One region of the Virgibacillus sp. L01 genome, then DNA from elsewhere that is predicted to be linked to it. Evidence: riboswitches for the same ligand, from Rfam matches in the RefSeq annotation. Region 1 holds a riboswitch; each other region holds the start of a gene.
The links. A riboswitch is a leader RNA that binds a small molecule or an ion and turns the genes downstream of it on or off. The one in region 1 is predicted to bind cobalamin.
Positions count from the first base shown of each region.

Region 2: linked by a shared signal. The riboswitch ahead of ACTWQM_RS03055 (acyl-CoA thioesterase) and the one ahead of ACTWQM_RS10035 (DUF4430 domain-containing protein) in region 1 are both predicted to bind cobalamin.
Region 3: linked by a shared signal. The riboswitch ahead of ACTWQM_RS06705 (ABC transporter substrate-binding protein) and the one ahead of ACTWQM_RS10035 (DUF4430 domain-containing protein) in region 1 are both predicted to bind cobalamin.

Region 1 covers NZ_JBQQCP010000004.1:240,353-245,941, reverse strand. Annotated here, with positions in the region: gene ACTWQM_RS10050 (hypothetical protein) at 120-1,307, opposite strand; gene sigX (RNA polymerase sigma factor SigX) at 1,304-1,828, opposite strand; gene ACTWQM_RS10040 (ECF transporter S component) at 1,925-2,440, opposite strand; gene ACTWQM_RS10035 (DUF4430 domain-containing protein) at 2,446-2,877, opposite strand; cobalamin riboswitch at 3,190-3,373, opposite strand; gene ACTWQM_RS10030 (ATP-binding protein) at 3,397-5,160, opposite strand; gene ACTWQM_RS10025 (response regulator transcription factor) at 5,160-5,589, opposite strand, start outside.
Region 2 covers NZ_JBQQCP010000001.1:662,435-668,023, reverse strand. Annotated here, with positions in the region: gene ACTWQM_RS03070 (FIMAH domain-containing protein) at 1-582, shown strand, start outside; gene ACTWQM_RS03065 (DUF1659 domain-containing protein) at 922-1,146, shown strand; gene ACTWQM_RS03060 (hypothetical protein) at 1,274-1,435, opposite strand; gene ACTWQM_RS03055 (acyl-CoA thioesterase) at 1,554-2,024, opposite strand; cobalamin riboswitch at 2,173-2,399, opposite strand; gene ACTWQM_RS03050 (DUF1659 domain-containing protein) at 3,068-3,262, shown strand; gene ACTWQM_RS03045 (DUF2922 domain-containing protein) at 3,306-3,464, shown strand; gene ACTWQM_RS03040 (PTS sugar transporter subunit IIA) at 3,526-4,020, opposite strand; partial or broken gene ACTWQM_RS03035 (PTS transporter subunit EIIC) at 4,174-5,589, shown strand, end outside.
Region 3 covers NZ_JBQQCP010000002.1:318,919-324,507, reverse strand. Annotated here, with positions in the region: gene cbiB (adenosylcobinamide-phosphate synthase CbiB) at 1-961, opposite strand, end outside; gene cobD (threonine-phosphate decarboxylase CobD) at 1-21, opposite strand, end outside; gene ACTWQM_RS06715 (adenosylcobinamide amidohydrolase) at 965-2,425, opposite strand; gene ACTWQM_RS06710 (FecCD family ABC transporter permease) at 2,425-3,492, opposite strand; gene ACTWQM_RS06705 (ABC transporter substrate-binding protein) at 3,455-4,453, opposite strand; cobalamin riboswitch at 4,751-4,936, opposite strand; gene ACTWQM_RS06700 (hypothetical protein) at 5,398-5,589, opposite strand, start outside.

The sequences.
Region 1 (5,589 bases):
GTTGGAAATAGAATCATTTTTCGCAGTTAAGAATTCCTTATAATTTTATGATAATTCTCATTGTTAAAAAAGTCAAAGCGTTCCTATCAGAGATTTTCTGTCGGAACGCTTTGACTCAATCAACTATCAACTCTTACCGGATTAACTCCATCTGGAACTTTTATTGGCTCAGATAAATTATATGGGCCAATATTTTTATTAGCATAATTTGTAAACAAAACTTCCTGGTAGCCATAACTCTTTGCAGTCATTAGAATTGCTTCTATCATCGTAATCGTTTCCTGGTTATTGAGAACCATTTTTTTATCATCAAAATTTAGTCTAAGCCGGTCATTATCCATCTCTACAGAGAAATCAATATAATCTGGTATTGATTGATAAATATTATATGATTCTTCTGTATTTCTCATTTCAGTAAATGCTGCTTTAATATCCCCTTTATCATCGACTGGTATTTGTACAAGGAAGTTACGTTTATCTTCAGATAGTTGGTAGCGTTTATATAAGACCCTTGAAGGTATTAATGATAATTCCTTTACTTTTCCAATTGGACCAAGATTAGTTTGATGGCTAAAGACAGCCTTATTAATCTGATAAGGGGTAAACATTGTTGTCAGTAACCGTTGAAACATATTCGCCTGAGCACCTGAGGTTACAGAGAAATCTTCTGGCAAGTTGACATTTACTTGGCTACTTTGCTTATCTAATTGAAATTCTGCACCCGGAAACATATAGTCGCTGAGCCCCCATTTCTTCTCATTCAGATAGGTACTTAACTTTTTATAATACTTCCCGGCATTATCAGTTTTAGGAACAACAAGTGATAATGGGACAACATATTGTGCCTGACGATCAGCAAGAGCACTATATATTATCATTTTGTTGCCTGTTGAGTGTATAACGTAAGACTGAATATTAGTGTCCATCATCAATACTCCTGAGTCACTATTCGCAGATGATGATGCACTATCTTCCTGTTTAAGCTCACTTGATTCCTCCCTTGCTTCCATACTTTCATTGGAACCAGCACTATCCATCGCTTTATCAGCGTTACTATTTTGGCTGCTGTTTTGAAACATCGCATTATTCATCATTGAAGGTATTATAAGGACTAATAGTAATAGCACCATGACTGTACTGAAAATAGGAATAAGTACTAGCTTTTTATTCTTTTTAGGTTGTCTTTCTGAATTTAATTCGGAGGAGATACGCTGATAAAGTACATCTTTATTCATGTTGTCTTTTACTTCTGGCATTTGTTCTAACGATTCCTTAATCTGCTCTTCATTGTTGTCGAATGTTTTCACAGTACATCTCCTCCTTCACTTATGTATTTGCTCAATGTCCTCAGCCCACGATGCTGTGTTGTCTTCACTTTGCTGACACTGAAATTTAAAATATCTGCTGTCTCTTGAATAGAAAATGATTGTATGTACCGTAATATTAAAACACTTTTTTGATCTGATGTGCATTTGTCCATATAACGATAAACATTTTTCATTTGTTCATTTTGCACAGCAATTTCATCTGGGAGTGGATTTTGATCTTGAATTAATTCCCCTTTTTCATTCCAGTCAAAGAATTCCAGAATGCGATTTCGTTTTCTTTTTTGAGAGCGAAAATAATCGATTGTTATGTGCCGTGCTATCGAAAACAGCCACGTTTTCTCTGAGCTGTCACCTTTAAATGAATCGTAGGATTTTAAAACTTTTATATATACTTCCTGAACGAGGTCTTCACAAGTTTCTTTATCCTTCACCATGTAAAATATAAATTGGCATAAATCATGATGGTAATTATTATAAAATTTCTCAAAAACGGCCTTCATAAAGATCCCCCGTTCAATTATATAGTCGATTAATGGCATAATAAAGTTACAGCTTATTAATACTATATTAGAAAAGCGTAAAAATACCAACCTAATTTAGTTGGTATTTTGCAAATAGAAATGTTTTTCAGCATAATTTCTAAAAAAATGAGCGATTACTGGATATAACAAAATCATAAATACTCCATTGCCGATTGCGTGATAAGTGTCAAATGGTAATCCCGCCAGGTAGTACGGAAGAAATTTTCCGGTAACTGAATATGTTGTCAGTGAAATAATAAATCCGTATAAATAGCCACTAATTATCGCAAAAAACACTAGTATAAATCCTGGAATTTTAGCAGGATATTTTCCTAAGAATCCACTTAATATTCCGATTAGCGCCCAGGCAACTACTTGCCAAATTGTCCATATTCCCATTCCTAATATCATATTAGACAAGAATGTAGTTAAAATAGCTAGCAATATAGCTGCTACTGGACCTAATAATAAGCCACAAACAATAATTAACGATGTGACAGGCTGGACATTTGGAAGAAATGCAAAAGCGAATCTCCCAACGACCGCCAATGCAGCAAGCAGTGCTAGTAACGTGAGTTTATAAGTATTCAATTAAATCATTCCCAGGCTTGCAGATCAAATGTCACTTTGTCACCTGGTGATAACTTATATTCTTTTGCGCCAACTGTAGGCATTTCACCATTCACAGTAAACATCCATGATTTTTGCTCGCCATCCTTAGGTGCAACACCATCAATTGAGGTTATAAATCCACCATCAAAATCAGTTTTTACTTCAAAGTTCTTTTCCATTACTTCCATAAGGGTTGCCCCTTCTTCAACTTCAACCTCTTCTTCATTAATATATTCGGAACCTTTACCTTTTGAAATTGTAATCCGAACCGTTTCTTCACTCTGTTCCTCTGAGCTCTCAGCTTCTGTATTTTCCTTTTCCTGGCTATTTGTCTGCCCTTGTTCGTCAGCACCACACCCGACCAATAAACCAATTACGACCAGTAATGATGCAATACGTAAAAACCATTTATTCATTTTCCCATTCCTCCATTTCTATTTTATATTGAGGAGAATTGGACGTCGGAAACCTATACATTGAAAAAATTAGTACTAAGTATCAATCGAATATCTTCATTTATAGAAAACCCGGCATTCTCTATAAGAATTCTATACAAGTTTATTTTTCTTTCTAGAATCCCTAAATCTTTAGAGTGCAGGCAGAATTACTTCCTTACTGCATAAAAAAACTAACCCCTTCTACAGAGTTAGCTAAGCAGACAACCGATACATAAAATTAATCATTTACAATGTGCTCGGTTCTCCCAATCACTCACATCCTCGAAGCACTGAAACGTTAGAGAATTGGCAGGTCTACTGACTTGTGATTCACGCCTACTATAAGTCCTTCCCATGTGACGAATCACACAGTGGCTTGCACTTATTTCGTATCTCACATACAGTTGCGAGGACAGTTCCTGCTTTTCACAGGATTCCCTATTAAGTAATTACACCAAGCTCTATAACTTTATTCAATTCCATATTATCATATCATATTTACTGCTCTTGTAAAGGTAGTTTAAACGTAAATGTTGTACCCTCATTAACTTTACTGTTAACCGTGATCGAGCCATTATGGGCTTCAACAATATTTTTGGCAATTGAAAGTCCAAGTCCTGTACCTTTTTTCTTACTATTCTTCATGCGTGATTTATCTGCTTTATAAAAACGTTCAAAGACAAATGGTAAATCATCTTCTGGAATCCCGCCCCCATTATCATTTACGGATACATTAAAATCAGCAGTATTGCTCTCAATAATCACATTAACTTTTCCATTTTCATTAGAATGTCTAATTGCATTATCGATTAGATTTGTTAAAACCTGCTCCACACGATCTTGGTCAATGTTTATTTGATGATTGGTAATGTCTTTCGTTAAATCTAATTTAACATTATTTTCATCTGCTAACCCTTTAAACTTTTTCAAAATACGCTCAACAAATGATTCTACTTCTACACTTTCTTTATTTAACTGTATATGACCTGCCTCCATCCGTGCTAAATCCAGCAGTTCGTTCACCAAACGACCCATTCTTAATGATTCATCATGGATAATTTGTGCAAGCTCATTTTTATCTTCTGTGCTTTCTGCCACATCATCAACAATTGCTTCACTATATCCTTGTAACATGGAAATAGGTGTTCTCAGTTCATGGGATACATTTGCGATAAAGTCTTTCCTTAGCTTATCTAATCGACGTTCCTCTGTCATATCACGAATAACAGCCACTGCTCCACGTACATATGTCTGATCATATAAAGGCGTCATAATCATTACCCATGTACGTCCTTGTATATTAATTTCATGTATAGCTTCTTTTTCATCATGAATAACATTCGTTAAAATTTCATCTAAAGGCTTCGGTGCTTTATGATTGCTTTTAGAATCTTTCATATCGTTTTCGTAATATAAATTTTCAATAAATCGCTCTGCAGGAGGATTTGTGATCAGCATATCACTATTTCGGTTAAATGTAATAACACCGTCCGCCATGGAACTTACGATACTTGAAAGCTGTTCTTTCTCCTGTCTTAACGCATTAATGTGAAACTTCAATTGTCTGCCCATTCGATTAAATGCCATTGCAAGTTCACCAATTTCATCGTGTGTTAAAATTGGTACTTTTGTATTGAATTCTCCTCTTGTAAGGTCAAAAGCTGCTTCCCTCATTTTGATTAAAGGAGACGTTATCCTCGTAGAAAGGAAAAAAGCAAAAATAGTTGTTAAAATAATAGCTATCCCAGCTGCAAGAAAGATAATTTTAGTTGTTTCAGCTTTCGTCTGGTTTACGATATCAAGCGATTGATATACAAAAACTGCACCATCCTTGCTAACTGGAGTACCAACAATCATAACTTTATCATTCCCATCAGGTAAGAAAATTTGTTTCTTTACATTTTCACCACTGGAGATAACTTCCATTAAATTATTTTTTTCTTTCAGCCATTGGCTATTCAATTTACCAAGTTCGCTATTAATACTTTCAGATGACCATAAATCTCCATTCTCATAGATAATAGCTAAGGTGCTGGCTGGATCTTTCACACGTTCTGCTGTCTCTAAGGCCAATTGTTGATTATCATATTGCTCTACCATATGCGAAACCTTTGTTGCAGTTTGCATCATATCATTTTCAGCCTGATCAACATGAAAATTTTCAAAGAACTCCAAAAGTAAAATGGTTAATATAAATAATACAAAAGAAACTAGCAATAATATCGTTATTGCTAGCTTTCCTACAACACTACGCCAAAACATTATACATCATCTACCTCAAATTTATACCCGACGCCCCAGACAGTAACAATCATCTTAGCAGCTTCTTTAGATACTTTATTTAGTTTCTCACGTAGCCGTTTCACATGTGTATCTACAGTACGTAAATCCCCAAAAAATTCATATTGCCAAACTTCTTTTAACAGAAGCTCCCGTGAAAATACCTTATCTGGAGATTCTGCTAAGAAACATAACAATTCATACTCTTTTGGAGTTAGACTAACTTCAGTATCATCAGCCGTAACTCGATGAGCATCATAATCTATGGTCAAATGAGGAAACACGATTAGATTTTTTGTAGGTGTCTCCACTTCATTGAAGTTAGTCGTAGAAACTCGGCGCAGCAATGCCTTCACACGTAAAACTACTTCTCTTGGACTGAATGGTTTTACAATGTAATCATCGGTACCT
Region 2 (5,589 bases), on a different contig from region 1:
TTGGATAGTGAAGGCAACATTTATTATGCCAACGGAGAAAATCTATTAAAACTGCCTGTTCCATTAGAAGATGCCACCGTCACTGCTGAGGAGAAGTCAATCGTTCAAGGCGAAGAAACAAGCGCAGATCTTACTGTCACACTGGCTAATGGCAATACCGCTGAACTAGCCGGAGCAGATGTTGAATGGACGAACAGCGCTCCACAAGTTGCAACAATAGAAAATGGAAAAATAACAGCTAAAAATGCAGGAAGTACTGAGATACAAGCGAACATTTCCTATAACGGTGAAACTATCGCTTCCAATAAAATTGAGATTACCGTTCAAGCCACAACTGCATCTCTGACAGATCAGGTACAATCTCTTAAGAAAGCAGGAGATGTTGAACATTCAGTAGCTCAACAACTTATAAATCGCCTGGCACAAGCCAGCCATCACTATGAAAAAGAACATCTAGACCAAGCGATTAAGCATCTGGATGACTTCCTTAAGCACTTAGAGAACAGTAGTGTCACGAAAGAACTGAAGAGTTTACTTGAGAGTAATATAGCATCGATAAAAGAATCGTTCTTAAAAGAATAAGGTTTTATCGAAGAGTAAGCAATTTTATGTTGCTTACTCTTTTTTATGGGATCGAGCGGGTAGGGCGTGGTATCGTACGAGTGGAGCTGAAAGTCGAGCGAGGAGGGCTGAAACTCGAGCGACAGCCCTATTCCAATAATGCTGCGCCGAAAATCTTCTGCTGTGTAAGAAAACAACTCAATAGGTCATTTTCTGCTAAAGCACAAAATCCCTTTCTTTTAAGTACTATCGTTTCTCCAAACAAAAAAGAGGCATTAACATCCAAAAATATTTTTATTATTTCCGATGCCACTTTTCAGTCGTGAGGTTCGATAGTATGTGTGAAAGGAGGTGACCGACATGGCAGTAGCACAAATGATGAACTCACGTATGAGCCTGGTTTTGGATAACGGCATTGACGAAATATCAGGTAAGCAGCTCTTCAAGACAAAGAGCTTCAACAACGTAAAGATTGCTGCAACGGCTGATCAGTTATATTCAATCGCTAACGCAGTCGTCGTTTTACAGCAGCGCCCACTTTTAAGCATCGATCGAAAAGACAGTTCCGAACTTAGAGGGGCATAATCGATCACATTCTAAAAAATAAGGAAGGGAAGGAGGGAATACGATGAAGAAACTTGAACTTAAATTTTTAAACACTGAAGGAAAAACAGTAACCTATTCGGGCTGAACTCATATGCGTGGTCGATTTTTACCTGCTTGGTTCCGTCGAATCTGTCTTTTGAATGGATACAGAGGACCCATTCTTCCAACAATCTCCATCCAAGTCCAACCGGTACATCGTTTCAGTAATTGCTGGTGCAAACGAGACGATTCGCTTTGGCAGAACTGTGTAGTTTACCTCTCGTTCCAAATGATCCGTTACCTTTCACATAAAAAAATCCCCCAATCGTTTTCTCTGCTTTAAGTGAAGTAGATTGGGAGATAGTTGTCATGTATTTAAGCAAGTCGCGCACATCTTAAACGTAATATTATCGCGCGAGTACACGGCGCTTTCGGTTTTCTTTTCGGATAGGGGCCGATTCATACCACGCTTTTTCCTCTTTCGAAACTGGATATACGTTGGAAACCGGAATTGGTTTACCTGCTTTATCAACGGCGACCATTGTTAGAAAAGATTCTGTTGTCAGTTGTTCACTGTTATTTATCAGGTCGTTTGCCGTTACTTTGACGAATATCTCCATCGAGCTGCTTCCGGTGTATGTTACATATGCCTCGAGTGTCAGGGAATCGCCAACTTTTGCTGATGAAAGGAAGTCAACTGAATCAATTGAGGCAGTTACAACCGCACTCTTGGCATGTTTCATTGCCGTCAGTGCTGCAATTTCATCAATATATGCAAGGACCTTTCCGCCGAAAATGGTATCCATATGATTGGTATCCGGTGGTAGCACAAGTCTTGTTTGTACCGTTTTGGTACTGCTGATAGCTGTTTTTTCCATCATTTTTCCTCCTCGTAAAAAAACCAATACAATAAAAAAAGCCCTCCATTTATTGAAGGCTTGTTATCACAATCTGCGTGCATTGGAAATCCTACCACTGGCAGTCCAATGCAATGTTGCGTAACACCCTCCTATCTCCCGTAGGAAAAAAATGTTCTTCCTTATGGCAGGTATCCTGGCTTAGCTTCATGGACAATTCTCTATGTCCTTCCCATTCGAAATTGAACAGTGGACATGCAGGCTGCGAATAGTCGAAATATGCAGCCGGATTTAGAGACGTCTCAGCAATACAGTGGCGGGACCGCGCTGAACTTTCATCAGCTTCCCTTTTCAGCCTTGTCTTTGTACAAGGCCACCATAAGGCATCCTATTAAATTTTCTTCCAAAGCTATCTTAACACATCTGTTACAACGTTGTACGAAAAAATTACTAACAAGTGAATCCTATTTAAATTAACCAAAATCCATCTAAAAGGTACGCTAGCGATTGAACCAACTAACTGTCCGGCATTGATCAAACGTTTGATCAATTTTTTGTCGTCCACCTGGCATCCGTGACTTCATCTTCCTGCAGCGTTACTTCTTCTATGGCAAATGACGCGCGAAACAGCCAGGCATCATAAAAGATACGTTCCCGCCGAGAGCTGTGGATGAGCTCGCCTTTATTCTCGGATAAATCTCCAAAAAATAGTATAGCACACAAATTCCAGTTAAATATGATGTTGATTTTCGGCCACCGCCGGTAATCCTCTTCTTTATTGATTTAGACAGGCTTCGCTAAGGTGAGTCTGTTTTTAAATATTTGCAGCAAGCTCGCGCGACAATAATCAAACTCGCGCGACAGCCTTTTCCAATGACGATGATTTCTGCCGCCGCCGAAAATCCTCAACTTAAATCTAATAGGTCATTTTCTGCTAAAGCAGAAAATCCCTTTCTTTTAAGTACTATCGTTTCTCAAGCCGGAAAGGTGGCATAGTGTCGAAAAAAATCTTTTATTTTCGATGCCACTTTTCACACGTGAGTTCATGAAGGGAAGTGATCGACATGGCAGTAGCACAAATGATGAACTCACGTATGAGCCTGATTTTGGATAACGGCATTGATGAAATATTAGGTAAGCAGCTTTTCAAGATAAAGAGCTTTAACAACGTAAAGATTGCTGCAACGGCTGATCAGTTATATTCAATCGCTAACATTCTAAAAAATAAGGAAGGGAGGGAATACAATGAAGAAACTTGAACTTAAATTTATAACCACTGAAGGCAAAACAGTAACATAATCACTGGAAAAGCCAATCGAGCCAGTTGACCCTGTAGCAGTTAAAGCTGCAATGGACGAGATCATCGCACAAGATGCATTCACATCATTTGGCGGTAGTCTGGTAACTATCAAAAGCGCACGCGCAGTGGAACGCAATGTGTGGGAAGTTGAATTAGCATAATATGAGGGCCAGCGCGGGGGTGCGCTGGTCTGATATTTTTTTAGAGTGGATTACTAACACCCTATTTCACAACAGTTAATATTTCATCTTCTCCTGCAGTTACTTTACTTTGTTTAGTATAGTTAATCTCCCGCATACTATCGGTATTGGTAATGACAACTGGGATGATTGTGCTTTTGGCTTTCTCTTCAATAACTGTTTTATCAAAACTGATCAGTTTATCACCTTGTTTAACGTGATCACCTTCTTGGATATGGGGAGTAAATCCTTCTCCATTTAGACTGACGGTTTCCAACCCAATGTGAATTAAAATTTCTGCTCCATTGACAGCTTGAATTCCCACCGCATGATTTGTTGGGAATAATTGCATAATTTTTCCGTCTACAGGTGATATGACAGTGCTAGTTTGAGGAAATATGGCAATACCATTACCCATCATTTTTTGGGAAAAGACCGGATCAGGGACATCCTCTAATAAAACCGTTCCGCCGCTGACAGTTGCATGCAGGGTGACACTATGTTGTTCTTCTTTTTTACCAAAAATCTTTTTTAGCATTTTAAATCCTCCTACGTTGTTTGGGGAGTATAGCTTATGTGATTAGATATCTGGAATTATTTTAAATAGTTTAAAATTTCCTCTTGATAAAAATAGTTTACAATATTATTATATAACTGTAAACTGTTTTCAAAACGAGGGAGAGGTGAAACAATGAAGGAAAAAAAGAAAAGTGTTTTCTTTGAGAAAGCGCAACGATTTGGGAAATCATTTATGTTACCGATTGCAGTTCTGCCTGCAGCAGGTTTGTTACTAGGTATAGGTGGAGCTTTTAGTAACGCAGCTACAATAGAAGCATATCCTTTTCTTGATGTAGCTTTGGCTGCAAGCTATTTTTACCATTATGAGTTCGGCAGGTAGTATTGTTTTTGCCAACTTGCCGGTAATTTTTGCAGTAGGTATTGCTATTGGACTTGCCAGAGCGGATAAAGGTACAGCAGCTCTTGCGGCAGTATTAGGTTTCCTGGTTATGCATGCGACAATAAATGCTATGCTGACGATAACAGGGGAACTTGCAGAAAGTGGTATTGCCGAAGTAGGGCAGGGTATGGTATTAGGTATTCAATCACTTGAGACTGGTGTATTTGGCGGTGTTCTTTTAGGACTGCTGGCCTATTGGCTGCATCAACGCTTTAATAAGATTGAGTTGCCACGTTTTCTTGGATTTTTTGGAGGTTCACGTTTTATACCAATTGTAACCTCTTTTGCATCAATCTTTTTAGGAATAATTCTATTTTACGTGTGGCCTGTTATCCAAGAAGGTATCTTTTCTTTAGGCGGATTGGTTGAGGCAACGGGCTATCTAGGTACACTTATTTATGGATTTATTTTGCGTTTACTAGGACCATTTGGACTGCATCATATCTTTTATCTGCCGTTTTGGACAACAAGCTTAGGTGGATCGATGGTTATTGATGGTTCTCTTGTTGAGGGAACACAACGAATATTCTTCGCTCAGTTGGCTAACGCAGAATCTGTTAATCAATTCTTTATGGGAACTGCTCGCTTCATGTCTGGGCGCCACATAACGATGATGTTTGGACTGCTTGGAGCTTGTTTGGCTATGTATCATACAGCAAAGCCAAAGAACAAGAAAAAGGTTCTTGGGTTGTTGCTTTCAGCTGGTCTGACATCATTCTTAACAGGTATTACTGAACCAATTGAATTTTCATTCTTGTTTGTTGCACCAGTATTATACGTTATTCATGCATTCTATGATGGTTTAGCATTTATGCTGGCTCATATGGCCGAGATTACAATCGGTCAAACATTCTCTGGTGGCTTTATTGACTTCATGCTGTTCGGTGTATTGCAGGGAGCGGATAAAACAAATTGGTTTATGGTTCCGATTATAGGTATCCCGTGGTTCTTCCTGTATTATTTCACATTCCGATTTATGATTAACAAATTTAATTATAAAACTCCTGGACGTGAGGACGAAGATATGGAAGAAATGACGTTCACCAAAACGGAACGAGCAAATGCTATTATTGCTGGTTTAGGCGGGGATAAAAACATTAAGGATGTTGATGCATGTGCTACTCGACTAAGAGTAAGTGTGCACCAATC
Region 3 (5,589 bases), on a different contig from region 1:
GCCATGTGCCGGCAACTGCATAACATCCTCCCCCTATCCATAATAGTATGAAAAAGATTCCCACCGAACGATCCATAATTGAAACAGCATCTAAAATATGTTCTTTTTGCAAGTCTTTTATCGCCCGTCCCATGAAAGCGCGCTCTGATTTAATGCCTTGGTAATAGTTAATACCCCCAAGCTGAACCTCTAGCAAAAGAGCCATAGCTGCTTCTCCCCAACCGCTGTTTGGACTTGGGTGTTTAACTGCCTCCTGCTTCAGTTCATCGAATACCTGCATTTTCTTCTTAAGAGGTATCCTATTCCCTAAGATCATGCAAAAGCTGGTAATACGACTCGGCAGCCAGTTTAGTACATCATCAAAACGGGCAGATGCCCACCCGAATTGACTGTATCGTTCATTCTTATACCCAACCATCGAATCACACGTATTAACAGCACGATAAGTCATCGCAAAAGGCGCCCCGCCGATTAATGCAAAGAATAATGGGGCGGTAATGCCATCACTGACATTTTCTGCGACCGTTTCCACCGTTGCTCTAGTAATCTCACTTTCATTCAAATGTTTTGTGTCTCTTCCAACAATCATGGCAACCTGGCATCTGGCTGTTCGTATATCTTCTTTTTTTAAAGGCTGATAGACTTTCTTAGCAGCTTTTTTCAAATCGTTTTGGGCGATCGTCGTTGCAATGATTACTGCTTCGGCTGTGATGCCGGCCAAGAAATGAAGATGGTACGCTCCCGATATAATGAGGAATGTCATTGAAAATACAGTCACTCCAATTACAATTAACAAAAAAGCCCCTGTAGCCTTACGGGTGTTCCCATTATTCAAATAACGCTCCAGCCGGGAAATGAGGGATCCTACCCATCGTACTGGATGTGGTAAAGAGGGCGGATCACCAATGATTCGGTCGATCATTAAGGCTAGTGAAATACTGAGTAAATGATGAATGATCATACTCTACCTCGCTTGATAATACTGGATTGCCTTCCTTGTTTCTGTATAAACACTTTTTCCGATGAGCTGACCAAGCTCCGTTGCTGTTCCTGCATATGGCAAATCTTCCCCTTGTTGGGTAGCTGCAATCAGCATGCTGTCTGTCGAGGTTCCTGTTGCAATCGTATTTGTCCTGCTATCTTTTATTTCCAGCTCACGTAAAACTTGGGATTTTGCTTCTGTTGCAGTCATCGTCGCCTGAATAAAAGCTTCTTCTGTTAGTCTACCGTTCACAAATAACCAAATGTTAATTGTTCCCTGTTTTATCGGGTGACTCCGTTCAGAGGCTCTTGTACTATCTGTTGCATTGCCAACCCCCGCTGTTACGACGGTCAAGAGCGAAAATGTTTCTTTTTCCCAAAAACCATATGCAACATCCTTCAACTGAACCGCCGTCATCATGCCAACAGTTTGTGAGAGGTCAAACCCATAATGTGTAAGATATTCGTTCATTTCCGCTTTATGATCGGAACAATCATAATCACTTGGGACATGACGATTAATAAAGTAACTGTTCCAGCCAATGCCAGCTCCACACACGCCTGATGATAGGGTTCTTAATGGTAGTGGTGCACGGATAGTAATGTGTTCCTGTTTCACGCTCAACAAAGATGAATCAATTATTGTTTTATCCGGTAATACTTCATCTTCAGCTGGAATTAAGTGCATTTGCGGTTTAGCGATTGCTGGATGCGGATGTTTTTTCACCTCGGTTTGATATACCTCGTTAACCATGGACTCTGTTAACACACCATCCGGCATATGTAATGCCTTCGTTTGTCCGTCATGCATTAATAACAGGCGATCACAATATAGGCTTGCAAGGTTCAAGTCATGAAAAATTGAAACGACAGTCAGTCCTTGCTGTTTCGCACCTTTTTTCAACAAATCAAGCAAATCCTTTTGATAGGCTAAATCAAGATGATTCGTTGGTTCATCCAACAGCAATATGTCCGGTTGCTGGGCTAAAGCTTGGGCAAGAAATACACGCTGCTGCTCACCACCTGACAGCTCCTGTAAAGATTTATGCTGGAAGCCAACTATATTTGTCTGTTCCATTACCATTTGAAGCACTTTTTCATCCTCAGGTGACCAAGTCTGAAATAATCCCTGATGATGTGCATACCTTCCAAGTGCTACCGTTTCCTTCACAGTGTATGGAAAAGCGTGTGTAGTCAGCTGGGATAAAACCGCCATTTTCCGAGCAAGTTCTTTCTGTGAAAAATTAACCAGATTCTGGTTATCCACCTGAATCGATCCAGAAGTACATGGAATTAATCCACTGATTAGTTTCAAGAGGGTTGTTTTCCCGCTTCCATTTGGTCCTAATATCCCAAAAAATTCACCTTTGGAAACGGAGAAACCAATATTTTTAATAACAGGCTTTCCGTCGTAGCCTCCTGAGACATTTTCCAAGTCTAACATTACATACCGCCTCTCGTTCCTTTGCGTTGTCCCATTAGAATAAATGCAAACACTGGTGCGCCTATCAAAGCTGTAATCACTCCTATTGGCAGGATTGTCGGAGATATGATTGTCCGTGATACAAGGTCTGTCAGCATTAAAAAGCCAGCGCCTGTTAAAATTGAAAGTGGTAAAAGATGAATATGATCAGGTCCCCATAGCCGCCTTGTTAAATGGGGAATCACTAAGCCAACAAAACCAATCGCACCAGAAACCGCCACGGCTGCGCCTGTTAATATTGATCCGGCAATAAGGACCACCATTTTCCGTTTCTGCACGTCGACACCTAAATGCTGTGCTCGTTCTTCCCCAAATGACATGGCATTTAATTCCTTACTATTAATAAGAAGTAATAGGGCACCGAGAATGAAAAACGGGATAATAATACCTATATAGCTCCAGCCTCTCATGGATACACTTCCAAGCAGCCAGCCCATAATTTGTTGTAACTGTTCACCCGTAAACGCAATGATTAAGGAGATTAATGAGCCCAAAAAGGAACTGAAAATAATTCCTGTTAAAATAATCGTCTCAACCCGCATCGTCCGGTCAACGCGTCGTGCAAAAAACAATACAAGAAAAATGGTCATTAAGGCTGTCGTAATACTCATAACCGGTAATGTATAAAGTCCAAGAAAAGGAATGGAAATTTTAAAAAACAGTGTTGCAACTGCCCCAACTGAAGCACCAGAGGAGACACCTAATATATACGGATCAGCCAGTGGATTTCGCAGCAAGCCTTGAAAGGCCGCCCCTGCAATTGCAAGAGACGCCCCAACTAGACCAGCTAGAAACACTCTGGGTAAACGAATTTCGAAAACAATATTTTTATACATCTGATCAACTTGATCAGCAATAGGTAGGCGAAAAATTTGAGCACCAATAATCCTCACTGTATCTGAAATAGGAATAGAAACACTGCCAACCGATACAGCAGTCAGCATGGATATAATTAAGAATGCCAATGCTAGTACATAGGCGAATAAATACTTACTCTTCAAATAATTCCGGGTAGACAACCTTAGCAATCTCCTTTGCACCCTCAGCTAACCGAGGCCCTGGACGACTTACAATATCGGAATTAACATCATATACTTGTTCGTTTGCAACAGCATTCATATCCCCCCAGCCATCACGACTAGTTACCTGCTTTACTGGATTCTCAACATAACCTCCATAAGTCGTTATAATAACATCAGGATTCATTTCCAAAATAGCCTCTGGATCAATTGGAACCCAGCCATCCAGTTTTCCAGCGGCATTATCTGCATTAACAATTTCTAAAAGTGCATCAAAAAATGTGTTTTTTCCTGCCGTGTAAAGATCTGGAGCCGGTGCAACTTCAAAAAAGACGGACTTTCGTTCATCCTCACTGATTGCTGCGGTCTTTTCTCTAAGTAAAGCGAAGTCCTCTTCCATACCACCGACAACTTCCGATGCTTTTTCCTCTGTACCCGTGACCTTACCAATCTGCTTAATAGATGTATAAGTGCCTTCAATATCCTGTGCATTATTAACGACAAACACATTAATACCAGAATCACGAAGCTGCTGCAGTCCTTCCTGAGAACTTTGTGCACTGGACGCATGCGCAAGGACGAGGTCAGGTTTAAGACTAATAATGACCTCTATGTTCAATTCCATACCACCAATTTTTTCTATTTCCTTTACCTCTTCGGGATAATTATCATGGTCTGAAACACCTACTATTTTATCCCCTAATCCAAGTGCAAAGGCAATTTCTGTATTACTTGGAATAACAGAAACAATTCGCTCCGGTTTTTCATCGATCGTCAACTCATTATCAAGTGCATCCGTAACAGTTAATGGAAATGTGGAATCCGCTGTTTCCCCTGACTCTTCTGTTTGGTCCGTATTTTCATTTGTGCTTTGATCTTGACTCTCAGTATCTGTCCCTCCAGAAGCACAACCAATTAAAAGCCCCGCTGTAAGCACTATCAAAAGTAAAAATGAAAGAATCTTTTTCACGTTATTTCCTCCTCGGCGGGACAGGGGGACAGGTACCTTGTCCCAGTTTGATACGCGGGACGATAATCCTGTCCCCCCTGTCCCACTCCTCTTATTTAGTATTTTTTAGAAAACTCGGCTTATCGCCAAGCATTAATGGCGAAAGCCTTAGTTGCACTTATGCAGTAAGAAAGGATTTATACTTTCTTAACTGCGAACATAAAAAAAACATCTTCACGAGAAATGAAGATGGATATGTAAAAGGGCAGCCAAAAGCAAACTTGTCCCATTTACACCTTCCTATTCCCCGTAGGTTTGGTGCACAGATGGTAACAGGCAGGTCTCCTGGCTTATGGTCATCACTTACTGTACCTTCCCATACATATAAATGCACAGTGGACATTAACAGCTAGCTCGCAAATACAGTGACGGGATCGCGCTGGACTCTCACCAGCTTCCCTATTAAGATTTCTAATTGAAATCACCTGTACCTCTAAATCTATTAAATTATTCGCTACATTTCATAGTATACATATTTCTACAATTCTTGTCACTGTTTTTAAGAAAAGACGATAGTTAGGGACAAGTAGTACTTAAACAAAAGAATCCACAAAAATACTTTAGCGGACACCAAAGCCCTTATTTGCCAGAAACACCCTTGTCTTATCCTGATATATGTAAAATAAGGTCCACTGTGGCCGCTTTAATACAAAAAGTGTTATTTTTAGCAAAATAGTGGCTCCTGTGTCCGCTTAGAAAACTTGTCTTATCGCCCTTAATGGCGAAAGCCTTAGTTGCACTAATGCAGTAAGAAAGGATTTATGCTTTCTTATCTGCCAACAAATAATCTGGCTTTTAGGTTCCTTTTGAAACATTGATTCCTTCACCGGCGACAGGGAAACTTAATATGAGGGGGCCCCCCTCATTACACTTACAATTTCGCCACATCCATTTAGCTCCAAAAATTATACCATCCCTCGCATAAACACAAGCACCGGTCTATATTTTTCATAATGTGATTTCACTTTTCGGATAAGACCCTTGCACTCCCTTTCATCCATACATTTAACAACTTCTATTGCATTGTCGTCCCTCTCGTTGCTAATTGTTATATTTATTAATTCATCTTCATTCGTAATGTTAATGTATAAAGGGCG